Regions from separate parts of the Ethanoligenens harbinense YUAN-3 genome, predicted to be linked through region 2. Evidence: riboswitches for the same ligand, from Rfam matches in the RefSeq annotation. Region 2 holds a riboswitch; the other holds the start of a gene.

Region 1 (8,010 bases), 1.4 Mb from region 2:
ACCACGATCTGGGCGCCGATAGACAGGCCCGCAATCGCATACACGCTGCCCCCGTAATTTGCATCCAGGTACGCAAGACATTGCGCCGCACTGTCAGCGATGCTTCGGAAGGTGGTGTCTCCATCATCGTCGTGCCCATCCAAAGTGGGAACAATCAGGCGGTACTGGTCTTGCAGCCCATCCACGATTGGCTGCCAAGACCACCAGGACAGCCCGCCGCCATGGAGCAAGACAATAGGTGGATGATCCGCTTTCCCAAATAAATGAAAACGCATAGTTTACCTCTGTTCTATTATGGCCGCAGGACGATTGCTATCCATCTGGCGTTACCCCACTGCTTCCTCCGCCGAGGGATCGAACAGAGCCAGCAGCTCCTGCGGCGACATCCGGGAAATGATGCCGTCCCCTTCGCTGATGACCGAATCGGCCAGCTTGAGTTTGTCCTGCTGGAGCTTGAGAATCTTTTCCTCAATGGTGTCCTTGGCGATCAGCTTGTAGACCTGCACGCTGCTTTTCTGCCCGATGCGGTGGGCACGGTCGGTCGCCTGGTTCTGGGCGCTTACATTCCACCACGGGTCGTAGTGGATGACGATGTCCGCCGCGGTGAGGTTCAGGCCGGTGCCGCCCGCCTTGAGCGAAATGAGGAACACCGGCGTGTCGTCGTTGTTGAAACGGGTGGTAAGTCTTGCGCGCTCCTCCTTGGAGGTGGAGCCCTTGAGCACATAATAGCCGATGCCGTCGCCGGTGAGCCGGTCGGCGATGATGGAGAGCATGGAGGTGAACTGCGAGAACAGCAGCACCTTGTGCCCGCTTTCGGTAACGGAGCGCAGCAGCTCCATACAGAGTTCCAGTTTGGCGCTGCCTCCCGTATAGTCTTCGTAATAGAGCGACGGGTCGCAGCAGAGCTGGCGCAGGCGGGTGAGCATGGCCAGCACAATGAGCTTGTTGCTGTTTTGCAGGGAGCCTGTGAGCTCCTGCCGGATGCTGGCCAGGTTGGCCATATAAAGCTTCTTCTGCTCGCCGTCCAGCGGCGCGTAGAGCACGGTCTCGGTCTTGGGCGGCAGCTCACGCAGCACGCTGGATTTCAGGCGGCGCAGGATAAACGGCGAAAGCATCCGCCGCAGGCGATCGAGGGCCTGTTCGTCCCCGCCTTTCACCACCGGCAGTTCGAAGGTCTCTCGAAACTTGGCATGGCTGTAGAGATAGCCCGGCATAAGGAAATCGAAGATGGACCAGAGCTCCGCCAGGCTGTTTTCCACCGGCGTGCCGGTGAGGGCGAAGCGGTGCTCGCTGCGAATCTGTTTGACGGCGCGCGCGTTCTGCGTGCTGGCGTTTTTAACATACTGCGCCTCGTCGATGATCTCACAGTCAAACGTGTAGGGCTTATAGAGGTCGATGTCCCGCTTGAGCAGTTCGTAGGAGGTAATGATGATGTCGTACTGCGGGATCTGCGCGACCAGCTCCGCCCGCTGGGCCGCGCTGCCCATAATAGCCAGCGATTGCAGGCCGGGGGCAAAGCGCGCAATCTCGCTCACCCAGTTGAGCACCAGCGAGGTGGGGCACACCACAAGGGAAATGCGCTTGTTTTCGGTGCTTTCCTCATGGTTGTGCAGCAAAAAGGCGATGGTCTCCAGCGTTTTGCCAAGGCCCATGTCGTCGGCCAGAATGCCGCCCAGGCCATAGCGCGCCATCGTTTTCAGCCAGCGGAACGCCTTTTTCTGGTAGTTGCGCAGGATATGGCGCAGGCTCTCGGGCGGCTGGATGTCGGCGTCGTCCATGCTGCGCAGCTCCCGCAGCATGGATTTGAACCCCGGGTCGCGGTCGGACTGGATGAGCGCGCTGTCCCGCAGGATGTTGTCGAGCACCATGGCGCGGTAGCGGTGCACGTCCGCCTCTCCGTTTTTGATCTGGTCGTCCGAAAGGTCCAGGCTCTGCGCCAGTTCGGATACCTCGCCCAGCGTGTCGTCCTCCAGCGTAACGAAGCTGCCGTCCGAAAGCTTGTGGTACTTTTTATGCTGCCGGTAAGATTTGAGCAGATCGAGCAGCTCGTCACGCGGAAAATCCCCGGTGTCGAACGTGACGTTCAGCAGGTCGCTTTTGAGCCGCACACCCACGCTCACCGCCGGCGGCTTGCGGATGGTCACCTTGCCGAGGCGGTCGGTGGCATAGACGGACGCCACGGTGGAAAGCTCCGCGATGCCCTCGCTGAGCAGCGCGTAGATCCTTTCCTCGTCGTCCACATACAGCAGGCGGTGCTGGAGGTTGTAGGACGGCAGGTATTTATCCACCAGCGAGCGCGCGATGTATTCGCCGCGCACGTCCCGCTGTACCGACGGCGTGGGCTGTTCGTCCATGGCGTTGATCTCGGTGGCCTCGTAGCAGTATTTGAGCGTGCCCGTCACCATCATGGAGGAGGGCATGTCGAGGTAGAGCTTGGCTTTCAGCGGCGCGGGGCGGAAGCAGTCGAGCATATCCGCATTTTCCACTTCAATGTGGCTGCAGATCACGTCCAGCACGTTGGCGCAGAACGCCGGCATCTCCTTGCGATTGATGGTGAGTTCGCCGCCTTTGTCCGTAAACGCCCGCAGGAATTCCCGCGTAGCGGCGGTATAGTCCTCCGCGCAGCGGAACAACCGTTCGCCCAGCATCACATAGGCGTTTTTCTCCCCCATATAGAGGAAGACCGGCAGTTCCGAGAGACTGAGGAGAAAGGCGTCGCCCGCTTCCTGCACTTGCAGGCTGAGCACAGGGTTTTCGTCGGTGAACAGCACATGCTTCTCGTTGCGGAAATCCACCCGCATGGCGACTTTTTGCCCCACCAGCAGGCCGAACAGCTCGTCGAACGCGCTGCTTGAGAGCGTGAGGCTGCGTTTACCGGCCTTGTAGCCGCCCGCGTCGCCCGCAAACTGCATATAGTCCGCATAGCGCGACATGAAAAAGCGTACCAGCGGGCGGGACGCTTCCTCAAAGGCCGAGATATCGTGCGTGAGGGTGAGTTTGGCGCCGTATTCCACGGTGCCGCCCTGCCGCATCTCAAAAAAGAATTTGGAAAGGTCGCGGAGGATATACTGCCGCTCATGCCCCACGGTAAAGGACAGGTTCAGCCGCCCGTTGTAGTCGTACTCCAGCGAGGGCACCAGCCGGGCTTTTTTCACAATCGTGTGCGCCATGGCCTCGCTGAGGGCCTTCTTGCTGTAGTGCCCCAGCATGCGCCCGGCATAGCGGTCGGTTTTGTTTTCATTTTCGCCGCGCTCGCCGCCCGCATCGGTCTTTTGCAGGGCATAGCAGCACAGCAGCACCGCCACAATGTGCTTGCAGCAGCCCTCATATTCATAAAAAGCCGGGCAGTCGCACCAGCTTTCCTTCATCTCGCCGTTCTGGTCGAACGAAACTTCCACCTCATAATTGTATTTGCCTCCGCGGACCTCCGCGGTGACTTTTTCTCCGGTGTCCTGTTCGTCTTTGGCGCGTTTGAGTTTGGAAACGCGCCGCTGGTTATAATATTCCACCCCGCGTTCAAAAGCGGCGCGGTTTGCCGCCGCCGCCGCAATATCTTTCATCTCAATATTCAAAATGCAAGTACACTCCCGCTATTGGCTTACGCAATGTCAAAATCTGCCCGAAAAAGAACCCGGCCGCCCGGATTTTCAGTTGTGCCGCGGCGGGTCACAGGCCCGCGGCGGTGCGCAGAGCATCGCCCGAAAGGCGGTAGCCCCGCCAGTCGTTTTTGGCACGGGCGCCCATTTTTTCATAAAACGCGATGGACGGCGCATTCCATGTCAGGCATTCCCATTCCAGCCGGCCGCAGCCCTCCTCGCAGGCTTTGCGCGCCAGCCGGGTGAAAACTGCGCGCCCGATGCCTTTGCCCCGGAAAGCCGGGCGGACATACAGGTCTTCCAGATAGATGCCGGAAAGACCGGTGAACGTGGAGAACGAATAGAAATAGATCGCGTAGCCCGCCGTCCGGCCCTGCCATTCCAGCAGAAGCGCATGGGCCGCCTGTTTGTCGAACAGCGCGTCCTGCAGGCCCTGTTCCGTGGCGTCCATCTGATCGCGCAGATGCTCATACTCGGCCAGCTCACCGATAAGCGACCAGATCAGCGGCACATCGGCGGCCGTGGCCGGGCGAAGCCCGATCTCGTCTGAAAATTCCTGCGGCATGGCGCGCGGTTCCCCCTTGATCAGACTGATTTTCTGCCGCAAACGGCAAATCTCCATTTAAATGAGTATACCATATCACGCCGCCGGATTCAAGCAAAGCAGGCGGGGCGGGCACAGCCCGCATTTATGTTCAAGACGTCTTTGCCGGAACAGCACACGCGCAGCCTGAAAGCCGGGGCGGGTACAACCCGCGTTCATGTTCAGGGAAGCCTTTCCCAAACGACATGCGCTTTGCCTGAAAAGGGCGCGGAAAGGGCCGCCGCGGAATCTCAATCCGCGGCGGCCCCTTGGGAGACGGGATGCGTTTTTATCAGATGATGTTGACGTCCTTGCCGTCCATCACACTGTTCATGTTGCGCACCGAGCACATCTTGCCGCACATGGTGCAGGTGCTGCTGTCCTCGGGAAAGGATTCCTTGCGGTAGCGGCGGGCCTTTTCGGGGTCGATGGCCAGTTCAAACATCTTCTCCCAGTCGAGCGCGCGGCGCGCGTCGGCCATGGCGTCGTCCCACTTGCCGTCGTCCGTACCTTTGGCAAGGTCGGCGGCGTGGGCGGCGATCTTCGCCGCGAAGATACCCTCGCGCATATCGTCATAGGTGGGCAGGCGCAGGTGCTCCGCGGGCGTGACATAGCAGAGAAAATCGGCGCCCGCGGCGCCCGCCACCGCGCCGCCGATGGCGCTGGTGATGTGGTCGTAGCCGGGCGCGATGTCGGTGACCAGCGGCCCCAGCACATAGAACGGCGCGCCGTGGCAGAGCCGTTTTTCCAGCTGCACATTGGCGGCGATCTCATTTAGGCGCATGTGGCCCGGGCCTTCGATCATCACCTGCACATGGCGTGCCCACGCGCGTTTGGTCAGCTCGCCCAGCGTAATCAGCTCATGAATCTGGCTGGCGTCGGTGGAATCGGCGATGCAGCCGGGGCGGCAGGCGTCGCCCAGGCTGAGGGTCACGTCATATTCCGCGCAGATGTCGAGCAGCTCGTCAAAGCGCTCATAGAACGGGTTTTCTTCGCCTTTGAGCTGCATCCACGCATAGAGCAGCGAGCCACCGCGCGAGACGATGTTCAGCTTGCGGCCGCTCCGCGCAAAGGTGGCGGCGGTGTTCCGGTTGATGCCCGCGTGCACCGTCATGAAATCCACGCCGTCTTTAGCATGCTGCTCAAACACGCGGATGAATTCGTCCGCCGTGATGTCCGCAAGGTCTTTATCATAGAAACCGACGGCGTCGTAAACCGGCACCGTGCCGATGGACGCCGTGGACATCTCGACCAGTCGGCGGCGGAATTCGCCCGTCTTGCCGTAGGAGCTCAGGTCCATGATGGCTTCGGCCTTGAGGTTGATGGCTTCTTTCACCTTGTCGAGCTCGGCGTCGAGGTTGCAGCAGTCCTTGGACACGCCGAGGTTGACGTTGATCTTGGTGCGCATGCCTTCCCCGATGCCCTCGGGCACCAGCGATTTGTGGTTTTTATTGGCCGGGACGGCGATGCGGCCGGCGGCCACGCGCGCAAGCAGCAGGTCGGGGTCCATGCCTTCTTTTTCGGCCACGGCGCGCATCTGTTCGGTCAGAATACCTTTGGCGGCCGCGTCCATCTGTGTAGTGTATGCCATATGTGATTCTCCTTTGTGGGGCTGCGGGAAATCCATCAGAAAAGCGCCTGCCGGAAAGGCAGACGCTCCATACGCAACCATAAACGCTGCGTTTGCTTCCCTACGCCAGTCTTAACTAACAGGTTCAAAGGGTCAGGTTTTAACCTTCTCAACCGAAACGGTCCCCCCGCAAACAAATATGTAATTGTACCCTGGGCGCGGACAGACCGCGCGCACGGTATGGACAGTATACCACAATATCCTCCAAAAGTAAAGCGGACTGCGCCCGCCCCAAGTATTGCAGATTGTTTTTTTGGCAAACAGATGATATAATGGGGATATGCAGGCAAAACATGGAATGCGTGTTTTGCATTTTCTCCCCGGAGGAACCGAATGCTCCAAAGCCGATTGCAAATCATCACCGGGCATTATGGCAGCGGCAAAACAACTTTTGCCGTCAACCTCGCGATGGAAAATGCCCGCGCGGGGCGGAAGACCTGTCTGGTGGATATGGATATCGTCAACCCGTATTTCCGTGCGGCGGACAGCAAAGGTCCGCTTGAAGCCGCAGGCGTGCGGGTTATTCGGCCCATCTACGCGGGCACCAATCTCGACCTGCCCGCGCTGCCCGGGGAACTGGCTGCCGTGTTTGACGACACGTCTTATACCGTGGTGCTGGATGTCGGGGGGGACGACGCGGGCGCCGCGGCGCTTGGCGCGTATGCGCACCGTATCTTGGCGGCGGACTATGCGCATCTGTATGTGTTCAATGCCCGCCGCCCGCTCACATCCACACCCGAAGAAGCAGTGCAGATCCTGCGGGAGATCGAGGCGGTTTCGCGCGTGCCCGCCACCGGCCTGGTGAACAACACCAATCTGGGGAACGAGACCGACACGGATGTGCCGGCCGCATCCGCGGCATTTGCGGAGCAGACGGCGGCACTCACAGGCCTGCCGCTTATATACACCGGCGTGCGGCAAGAGCTGGCCGACGCCGCACGCTCCCGTCTGCCCTCGGTTTATCCACTGACCATGTGGGTCGTGCCCCCGTGGTGACCGCCCGTTCTGTATTGGCAACGATCGGGCGCGCATCGTCGCGCCCGACAGGAGGTAATTTTGATATGCCAAGGATCATTGTGGATGAAGAACGCTGCAAGGGGTGTGGCTTGTGCGCCACCGCCTGCCCCAAAGGGATCGTGGCGCTTTCATCGGAGACGCTCAACAGTAAAGGCTACCATCCCGCCCATGTGGCCGAGATGACGCTCTGCATCGGCTGCGCCATGTGCGCGCTGATGTGCCCGGACGTGGCCATCGTGGTGGAAAGGTAGGATTTGTGCATGCCTGAAAAAGTTTTGATGAAGGGCAACGAGGCGCTGGCTCAGGCGGCCATCGGCGCCGGCTGCCGGCATTTCTTCGGCTATCCCATCACGCCGCAGACCGAAGTGTCCGCCTATATGGCCAAACGCATGCCCAAGATCGGCGGTACATATCTCCAGGCGGAATCCGAAGTGGCGGCCATCAACATGGTGTATGGCGCAGCCTGCGCAGGCGTGCGCGCCATGACATCCTCGTCCTCTCCGGGCATCAGCCTCAAGAGCGAGGGCATTTCCTATATTGCGGCCTGCGACCTGCCCTGCCTCATCGTGAACGTGCAGCGCGGCGGGCCGGGACTGGGCGGCATCCAGCCTTCGCAGTCCGATTACTGGCAGGCCACCCGCGCGGCCGGGCACGGCGATTTTCATCTGCTGGTGTTCGCGCCGGATTCGGTGCAGGAGATGGTGGACCATGTGTTCATGGCATTCGACCGCAGCGACCATTACCGCGTGCCGGCTATGATCCTCTCGGACGGCATGCTCGGCCAGATGATGGAACCGGTGCTGGTGCAGGAGCCTCAGAAAGCCGACCTGCCGCCCAAGACCTGGGCGACAAACGGGCACGGCGGCAAACGCCCGCACAATATCATCAACTCGCTGTACCTCCAGCCGGAAGAACTGGAAGAACTCAACTTCGAGCGCTTTAAAAAATATGACACCATCATTGCCAACGAACAGCGCTCCGAACGTTTCCATATAGAAGACGCGGATCTGGTGGTCACGGCGTTCGGCGCGTCGGCCCGCGTGGCCAAAAGCGCGGTGATGGCCGCGCGCGCCAAAGGGCTGAACGTGGGGCTGCTGCGCCCCATCACGCTTTGGCCGTTCCCGACGGACGCGTTTGCCGAAGCGGCCAAAACGGCCAAAGCGTTTCTGAGCGTGGAGATGAAC
Region 2 (8,010 bases):
AACTCTGGAGCAGCGGCGCGCGGCGCTGGACGCCGAACTGGGCGGCCTGCAAAAAGTGTTGGAGGAATCGGCAGACTGCGCACTGCGCCTGCATGACTGCACTGCGGAACTGGAAAAGCTGCACGCCCGCGAACAGACGCTGAACGGCCTGCTTAAGGAGATCGACGCCATCCGCCGCACCCATCAGGCACTGAAAACCCGGCAGACGGCATGCGACACCGCCGCGCAGGCATACGAGCAGGCCGCCGCGCTGCACACGCGGATGGAAAGCGCCTTTTTCCGCGCACAAGCCGGCCTGCTCGCGGCAGACCTGCAAGACGGGCAGCCCTGCCCTGTCTGCGGCTCGCGCGAGCATCCGCAAAAGGCCGCTCTGCCAAAAGACGCGCCAAGCGAAGCCGCCCTGCAAACCGTCAAAGCGGCACTGGAAAACAAGAGGCAGGCGCTTGAAACGGCCGGCCGCGCGGCAAACCAGACGGAGACCGAGCTGCGCGCCGCCACCGCCCACCTGCGCCAGAGCGCCACGACGGCACTCGCAGAGCAAGCCCTGCCAGATAAAGTCGGCGCGCTGCAAGCCCTGCTGGAACGGGAGCAACAGGCCGTCGCCGCATCCACAAAAAAGCGGGAAACAGACCGCGCGGTGCTGGACAAGCAGTTGCAGACCCGTGTCATGCAGGAGGAACGGCTGCACGAGCAGGCGCAGGCACGCGCCGCGCTGGAAACACATCTGCAAGAGCAGAACCGGCAGCGGCTGGAGCACACCGCGGCGGACAGCGCCTGCAAGAGCCGCATGGAAACCCTGCGCAGCACGCTGGAATATCCCTCGCGCACCGAAGCGGAAAAGCAGCTCACCGCATGGCGGGCGGAGCGGGACGTCTACAAAACGGCACGCGACACCGCCGAACAGGCCGAACGGGAAAGCAGGACCCGCCTGGAAAACACCCGCGCCGTGCTGGAAAGCGACACCAGACGGCTGGGGCAGGCACAGGCGGCGCGGGATGCCTCCCGGGCGGCGTTTGAGCAGGCGTGCGCCCAAAACGGATTTATCGATATGGATACGTTCCGCGCCGCGCTGCGCGCCCAGCCGGAGATCGACACACTGCGGCAAACGCTTGAAGCGTACCGGGACACCGTCAAGCAGGCGGCGGCGGACATTGCCAGGCTAAAGGAACAGACCGCCGGGCTCGTGCCGCGAGACATCGCAAAAATACAGCAGGCACAGGCAGAACTGGAAGCGCAGAAAGCCGTTGCCTCCCATCAGGCGCAAACCGTTCGCACCCGCTTGGACGGAAACGAGCGCACCACCCAGGCGTTGCGTGCTCTCCTGCGCGAACAGGAGCAGGCACAGGCGGCGTTCGGCGTGGCCAGCCGTCTTTCTCGCACCGCCAACGGCGAACTGACCGGCAAGCAAAAGCTGATGTTCGAGCAGTATGTGCAGGCCGCCTATTTTTCGCAGATCCTCTCCGAAGCAAACAAGCGCCTGCGGCTGATGGCCGGTGGACGGTATGAACTGCTGCGCCGCGAAAATGCGCTGGACAACCGCTCCCAGTCCGGTTTGGAAATTGATGTGCTCGACCATTACACCGGCAAGGTACGCACCGTCAAGTCACTTTCGGGCGGCGAATCGTTCAAGGCGTCGCTTTCGCTGGCGCTTGGCCTTTCAGACGTCATCCAGAGCTACGCGGGAGGCGTGGAGATGGACACGCTCTTTATCGACGAGGGCTTTGGTTCGCTGGACGCGCAGTCGCTTGAGCAGGCCGTCCGCACCCTGCAAAGCCTCACCGAAAACCACCGGCTGGTGGGCATCATCTCCCACGTGGCGGAACTGCAGGAACGCATCGACCGGAAAATCGTCGTGCAGAAAGGGCTCACCGGCAGTCACGTCACGGTGGCCGGCCTGCCGCCCCGTCCGAATAAAAATTGACAAAAACGCGCAACAGGTCTATACTGGATATTGCAAAAGGAATATTGCGAAAGGGCCTGTCTATCAATAAAAAGCGCAGACGATCCTGCGGTTTTTAGGATAGCCAGGGCTCGGAGGCTCGGGGTGCCGTCGTCGGCTGAGAGGGAGCATTCGCTTCCAACCCGTTGAACCTGATGTGGTCAAACCCACCGTAGGAAAGCTTTGCTGTTGCTGCACGTTTGCGGGCTGTCCGAAAGGGCGGCCCTTTTTATTTGGCGGCGCGCCGTACGGCGCGCGAAAACAGGAGGATTTACGCATATGCAGAACGATCCGTTTGTCATCGGCGGCAAAGTGCTGAACAGCCGCCTTTTTGTAGGCACGGGCAAATATCCCGACAACCGCATGATCAGGCAGGTAGTAGACGCCTCCGGAGCGGAAGTGGTCACCGTGGCGCTGCGCCGGGTGAACCTTTCCTCGGCGGAGGAAAACCTGCTCCGTTTCGTCCCGGAACACTGCACCCTGCTGCCCAACACGTCCGGCGCGCGCACAGCGGAGGAAGCCGTGCGCATCGCCCGTCTGGCGCGGGCGGCAGGCTGCGGCGACTGGATCAAGATCGAGGTCATCGCCGACCAGAAATACCTGCTGCCCGACAATGAGGAAACGCTCAAGGCCACCCGCATGTTGGTGGACGAGGGCTTTCAGGTTTTCCCATACATCTGCCCGGAGCTGATGTGCGCCAAACGCCTGCAGGAGGCGGGCGCGACCGCCGTCATGCCGCTCGGCGCGCCCATCGGCAGCAACCGCGGCCTCCAGACGCGCGCGCTCATCCAGATCCTCATCGACGAACTCGACGTTCCCGTCATCGTGGATGCGGGCATCGGCGCGCCGTCTCACGCCACCGAAGCAATGGAGATGGGCGCGGGCGCCGTGCTGCTTAACACCGGCATCTCGTCCGCCGCCGACCCGGTTGGCATGGCGGAAGCGTTCGGTCTGGCCGTGCGCGCGGGTCGGCTTGCCCACCGCAGCGGGCTTGGCGCCACCTCTTCCGTGGCCAATGCGTCCTCGCCGCTCACCGGCTTTCTGGACGAAACGGCACGCGCGTAAGGAGGCTGTCTCATGGATTTTTACGACTATCTGCAAACCTACAACAACTTTGATTTTCACGGGTTTCTTCAAAAGACCACCGGCGGGGACGTGCGCCGGGTGCTGGGCAAAACCACGCTGGAACCGCTGGACTTCCTCACGCTGCTCTCCCCCGCCGCCGTGCCGTTCCTCGAGCAGATGGCGCAGCGCGCCCATGCAGAAACCATTCGGCAGTTCGGCCGGGTCATCTTCATGTTCGCGCCTCTTTATCTGGCCAACTACTGTGTCAACCGCTGCGCTTACTGCGGCTTCAATGTCGGCAACCATATCCGCCGGGCAGCGCTCACGCTTGAGCAGGTGGAGAAAGAAGCAGCCGCCATCGCTTCCACCGGCATGCGGGATATTCTGTTCCTCACCGGCGAGTCGCGCAAGATCAGCCCGCCGGCCTACATGAAAGACTGCGTGGGCGTGCTGCGCAACTATTTCACCAACATCTGCCTGGAAGTCTACCCGCTTGAAACGGAAGAATACGCCATGCTGGTCGAAGCGGGCGTGGATGGTTTCACCATGTTCCAGGAATGCTACAACGAAAAGCGCTATGGCGAGGTGCATCTCGGCGGGCCGAAAACCAATTTCCGCTACCGGCTGGACGCTCCGGAGCGCGCCTGCAAAGCCGGCATGCGCAGTGTGGGACTGGGTGCGCTGCTCGGGCTGTACGAGCTTTCGTCCGAAGCGTTCTTCACCGGCCTGCACGCCTATTATCTCCAGCGCAAATACGACGCCTGCGATTTCGCGGTGTCGCTGCCCCGGCTCTGCGCGCACATCGGCGCGTTCCAGCCCTACACCTCCGTCTCCGACCGGGACATTGTGCAGATCATGACCGCCCTGCGCATCTTCCTGCCGCGCGTGGGCATCACGGTCTCCACAAGAGAAGCCCCGGCGTTCCGCTCCAACCTCATCGGGCTGGGGGTCACCAAGATGTCCGCCGCGTCCTCCACCGAGGTGGGCGGCTATGCCGAACACACCACCGACGACCAGTTTGACGTGACCGACAAACGCAGTGTGGAGGAAGTGACCGCATCTATCCGCGCCAAGGGCTGGCTGCCCGTCTTCAAGGACTGGCAGACGCTCGGCCGGGAGGCCGCCGTATGAGCGCACAGGCAAAGCGGGCGGAAAAAGTCGCCGCATACCTCAACGGGCTCTACTGCATCACGGCGGAGCCTCTCTCCTGCGGGCGGGAGAATCTCGACGTGGTGCGCGCCATGCTGGTGGGCGGGGCCAAAGTCGTGCAGTACCGTGAAAAGGACATGCCCATGCAGCGCCAGTACGAGCAATGCCTGAAACTGCGGGAAATGACACGCGAAGCAAACGCGCTGCTCATCGTGGACGACCATGTGCACCTGGCCATGGCCGTGGGCGCAGACGGCGTGCACATCGGCCAAACCGACCTGCCCATCGAGGCGGTGCGGGCGCTGGTTGGTGCGGAGATGCTCATCGGCCTTTCCACCCACGACATCGGACAGGCGCGGGACGCGGTGGCGCGCGGTGCGGATTACATCGGCGTGGGCCCGATCTTCGAAACACACACCAAATCCGATGTGGTCGCACCGGTGGGGTTTGCCTATCTGGACGCTGTCGTGCGTGAGATCCGTCTGCCGTTCGTTGCCATCGGCGGCATCAAACAGCACAACCTGCCCGACGTGCTGACGCACGGCGCGGCCTGCGCGGCGCTGGTCACCGAAATCGTGCAGGCGCCGGACATTTCCGGTATGGTCAAAGAGCTCCGTCAAATCTTTTCCGCCCAAACCACGTGAAAGGAACGAACCTGATGAAACTGCAAGTCAACGGTGAACCCGAAGAACTCGAAAACGGCATCACTCTTTCCGCTTTTCTGCTGTCCAAGGGCATTGATCCTCAAACGGTGGTGGTGGAGCGCAACGCGGACATCCCCGACCGCAGCACCTGGGACACCCTCACCCTCACCGACGGCGACGTGCTGGAGATCGTTCGCTTCATGGGCGGCGGACAGGCATAACCTGCGTTTCTGTTCAAAAAAGTATGACAAGCCCATGCCTGCATAGCTTGAATACCGGGCATCGCCCGCGTTTCCGTATCAAAAATATCCGAAATTTGCAAAACGCCGTCCGGCAATCCGGCGGCGTTTTTCTGCAGCTTTTTTGTAGAGATGCCCGAACAGCAGCGGTATACTGTGAAAGAACCGCAATGCATGTGCCTGCAAAACGCAAGAATATAAAATTCAAAGTATGCTCCATAACATAAAGTGAATTTATAAAGAATCCTTCGAAGTTCTCCTGAAACACTTCTTGCTGTCTTTCGTCCAAAAAGCGAGCACATTTTCCTCCGCTGCAAGAATGCGTTCCCATGATGTGTTCGTACTTGGAGCCGCATCAGAAAACTCGTGGTTCCAAGGTTATGAAAAACATTGGAGAATTTTCAAGGGCGCTATGCATGGTTTGTCACTCCTTGCACCGACAGTTTTACGGAAAGCGGTGTACGGTAGGATTTTCCGAGACTGGCAGGTCACGGTGCGGAAGGAGCGCGCCGGTCAAAACGTTGAACTGCTTTTTCGTATCCGGCTTCACAACGGTCTGCCTTGCCGGGGATGACCGGTAAGTCTTTGGGCGCTCATTTGGAATAGTCCGGAGTGTAGGTATCTGGCGCGGCCAGCTCCACCAGATGGCCGCGGCGCCAAAATACAAAATAACCATTCCCGGAAAAGAAGCCGTTTCCTCTTGTCTCTGCATCCACCACCTTCGCCAGAATAGACGCGGCCCCCGGCTTTTCTGTTATAATAGGAATCAAACAGAGTTTCTCCTTTATTCCGTGGCAATGGGAAAACAACAAGCAGGAGGCACGCCATGAAAATACGCGAACGCTACACCTGCCCATTGGAAATCGTACATGACATTATCAAAGGAAAATGGAAAACCATCATTCTGTTTCAGCTTCAATATGGGGCTGCATCGCTGTCTCAGCTTGAGCAGCATATCGAGGGGATCAATCAGAAGATGTTGTTGCAGCATCTCAACGAGCTTCGGGAATTTGGGCTGGTCCAGAAACGATCCTTTGAAGGTTATCCGCTTCATGTGGAATACTCCCTGACATCGGAGCGGGGACAGAAAATGCTGCGAGCCATTGGTATTATGCAGGAAATTGGTATTGACTATATGGTGGAGCATGGCATGACGAACGTACTTGACCAAAAGGGAATCTGCTATCAGCACCACTGATGATACCCACAAAAAAGTGGGTAATGTACAATCCCGTCTACATGCGGTATTCTGAACCTGTAAAAAAGCAGGAGGTAATACCGTATGAAACAGGCTTTGATCATTGTGGATGTGCAGCGAGAGTATTTCCCCGGTGGGAAGTTGGAGCTCTACAAGCCGGAGAAAGCCTTGGAGCAGATACAAAAAGCGTTGCGGTTGTTCCGTGAGAAGGAATGGCCCATATACTTTATTCGCCACATCAGTTCACAGAAAAGCGCCTCTATTTTTCAGCCTGACACGGTGGGCGTGGAGTTGCATCCCGCGCTCATGCCCCGCCCGGGGGAAACCGTGTTGGATAAGCATTTTCCCAATTCCTTCTTGGGAACCGGGTTGCGTGAACATCTGGTCGCCCAGAACGTGCAGCGCCTTGTTGCCTGCGGGATGATGACGCATATGTGCATGGACACAACCGTCCGCGCCGCGCAGAATGACGGTTTCCCGGTGACACTGCTGGAAGATGCCTGTACGGGGATAGCGTTGGATTGGGACGGAAAAACCGTTCCTTACCCCACCGTTCATGCCGTTATGATGGCGTCGATCAACGGCACGTTTGCCACCGTGGAGAAGACAGAATGTTTTTTACAGGACCATCAACAGAACCTGCATAATTGAATTGGGAAGGTATGCATTGCCTTGAACCCCGAAAAAGTGTTGTTGGTAATTGACATACAGGAGATTATGTGGACGGGAATCGGATGCGATTCAGCCCGCCTGTGCACAACAAGCAAAAGCTGTACGCACGCTCAAACCCAAAAGAGCAAACAGGCCATCGGACGGCAGCTTGCCCAATCAGGGGATTATAACAAAAAGCACCCCCATTTTTAACCAGGGAAAAATGGAGGTGTCTTTTTAACAAATATATTATCGGAAAAATACTGGTTTTCCGACTTTTAAAAAACGCCCGGAATCCGCTTACAGGTGCGCGAATTTTTCCAGTGTGCGGATCATCTGAGATGTGAACCCGTGCTCATTATCGTACCATGCGACCGTTTTGACGAGTTGAAAATCCCTATAAGTGCTGACTTCGGTCTGCGTCGCGTCAAAAACGGAACCGAAATTGGTTCCGATAATGTCGGACGACACGATCTCTTCATCAGTATACCCGAGAGATTCGTTGCCTTTGGCGGCTTTTTTAACGGCTGCGTTCACCTCCTCGACGGTGACATGTTTTTCAAGAATGCTGACAAGCTCTGTGACGGAGCCGTCAATAACGGGCACGCGCTGTGCATGCCCCTGTAGCCGGCCGTTCAGTTCCGGAATAACGAGCCCAATTGCCTTGGCGGCTCCGGTCGTGTGAGGAATGGTGTTTGCGGCGGCAGCCCTCGCGGCGCGCAGGTTGTTGCCGCGTGGTCCATCCACCAGCATTTGTGTGCCGGTGTAGGCGTGGATGGTCGTCATCGTTCCAAGCTGGATGCCAAACGCGTCGTTGATAGCCTTTGCCATAGGCGCCAGGCAATTCGTCGTACAGGATGCCACCGAAATGATTTTGTCATCCGCCGTGAGCGTGCTGTCGTTGACACTATAGACGATTGTCTTCATTTTGCCGGCCGGTGCGGAAATCAGAACTCTTTTGGCTCCGGCTTTTAAATGCGCGGCGGATTTTTCCTCGGATGTATAAAAGCCGGTGGATTCGATGACAATATCCACTTGTTCAGCGCCCCACGGAATATTCTCGGCATTGCGCTGCGCATAAACGCGGATTGGTGTTCCATCAACAACGATGGAATCCTCCGTGGA

Evidence for each region. A riboswitch is a leader RNA that binds a small molecule or an ion and turns the genes downstream of it on or off. The one in region 2 is predicted to bind thiamine pyrophosphate.
Region 1: another riboswitch for thiamine pyrophosphate. It lies ahead of thiC (phosphomethylpyrimidine synthase ThiC); the one in region 2 lies ahead of ETHHA_RS07545 (thiazole synthase).

Annotation. Positions count from the first base shown of each region.
Region 1 covers NC_014828.1:243,553-251,562, reverse strand. The annotation lists gene ETHHA_RS01230 (alpha/beta fold hydrolase) at 1-275, opposite strand, end outside; gene ETHHA_RS01225 (DEAD/DEAH box helicase) at 327-3,572, opposite strand; gene ETHHA_RS01220 (GNAT family N-acetyltransferase) at 3,667-4,203, opposite strand; gene thiC (phosphomethylpyrimidine synthase ThiC) at 4,472-5,770, opposite strand; TPP riboswitch at 5,850-5,948, opposite strand; gene ETHHA_RS01210 (ParA family protein) at 6,143-6,805, shown strand; gene ETHHA_RS01205 (4Fe-4S binding protein) at 6,871-7,077, shown strand; gene ETHHA_RS01200 (3-methyl-2-oxobutanoate dehydrogenase subunit VorB) at 7,087-8,010, shown strand, end outside.
Region 2 covers NC_014828.1:1,629,895-1,637,904, forward strand. The annotation lists gene ETHHA_RS07540 (AAA family ATPase) at 1-1,921, shown strand, start outside; TPP riboswitch at 2,031-2,135, shown strand; gene ETHHA_RS07545 (thiazole synthase) at 2,219-3,004, shown strand; gene thiH (2-iminoacetate synthase ThiH) at 3,017-4,135, shown strand; gene thiE (thiamine phosphate synthase) at 4,132-4,797, shown strand; gene thiS (sulfur carrier protein ThiS) at 4,812-5,018, shown strand; gene ETHHA_RS15555 (DNA topoisomerase III) at 5,630-5,806, opposite strand; gene ETHHA_RS07565 (winged helix-turn-helix transcriptional regulator) at 5,863-6,234, shown strand; gene ETHHA_RS07570 (cysteine hydrolase family protein) at 6,319-6,885, shown strand; gene gap (type I glyceraldehyde-3-phosphate dehydrogenase) at 7,186-8,010, opposite strand, start outside.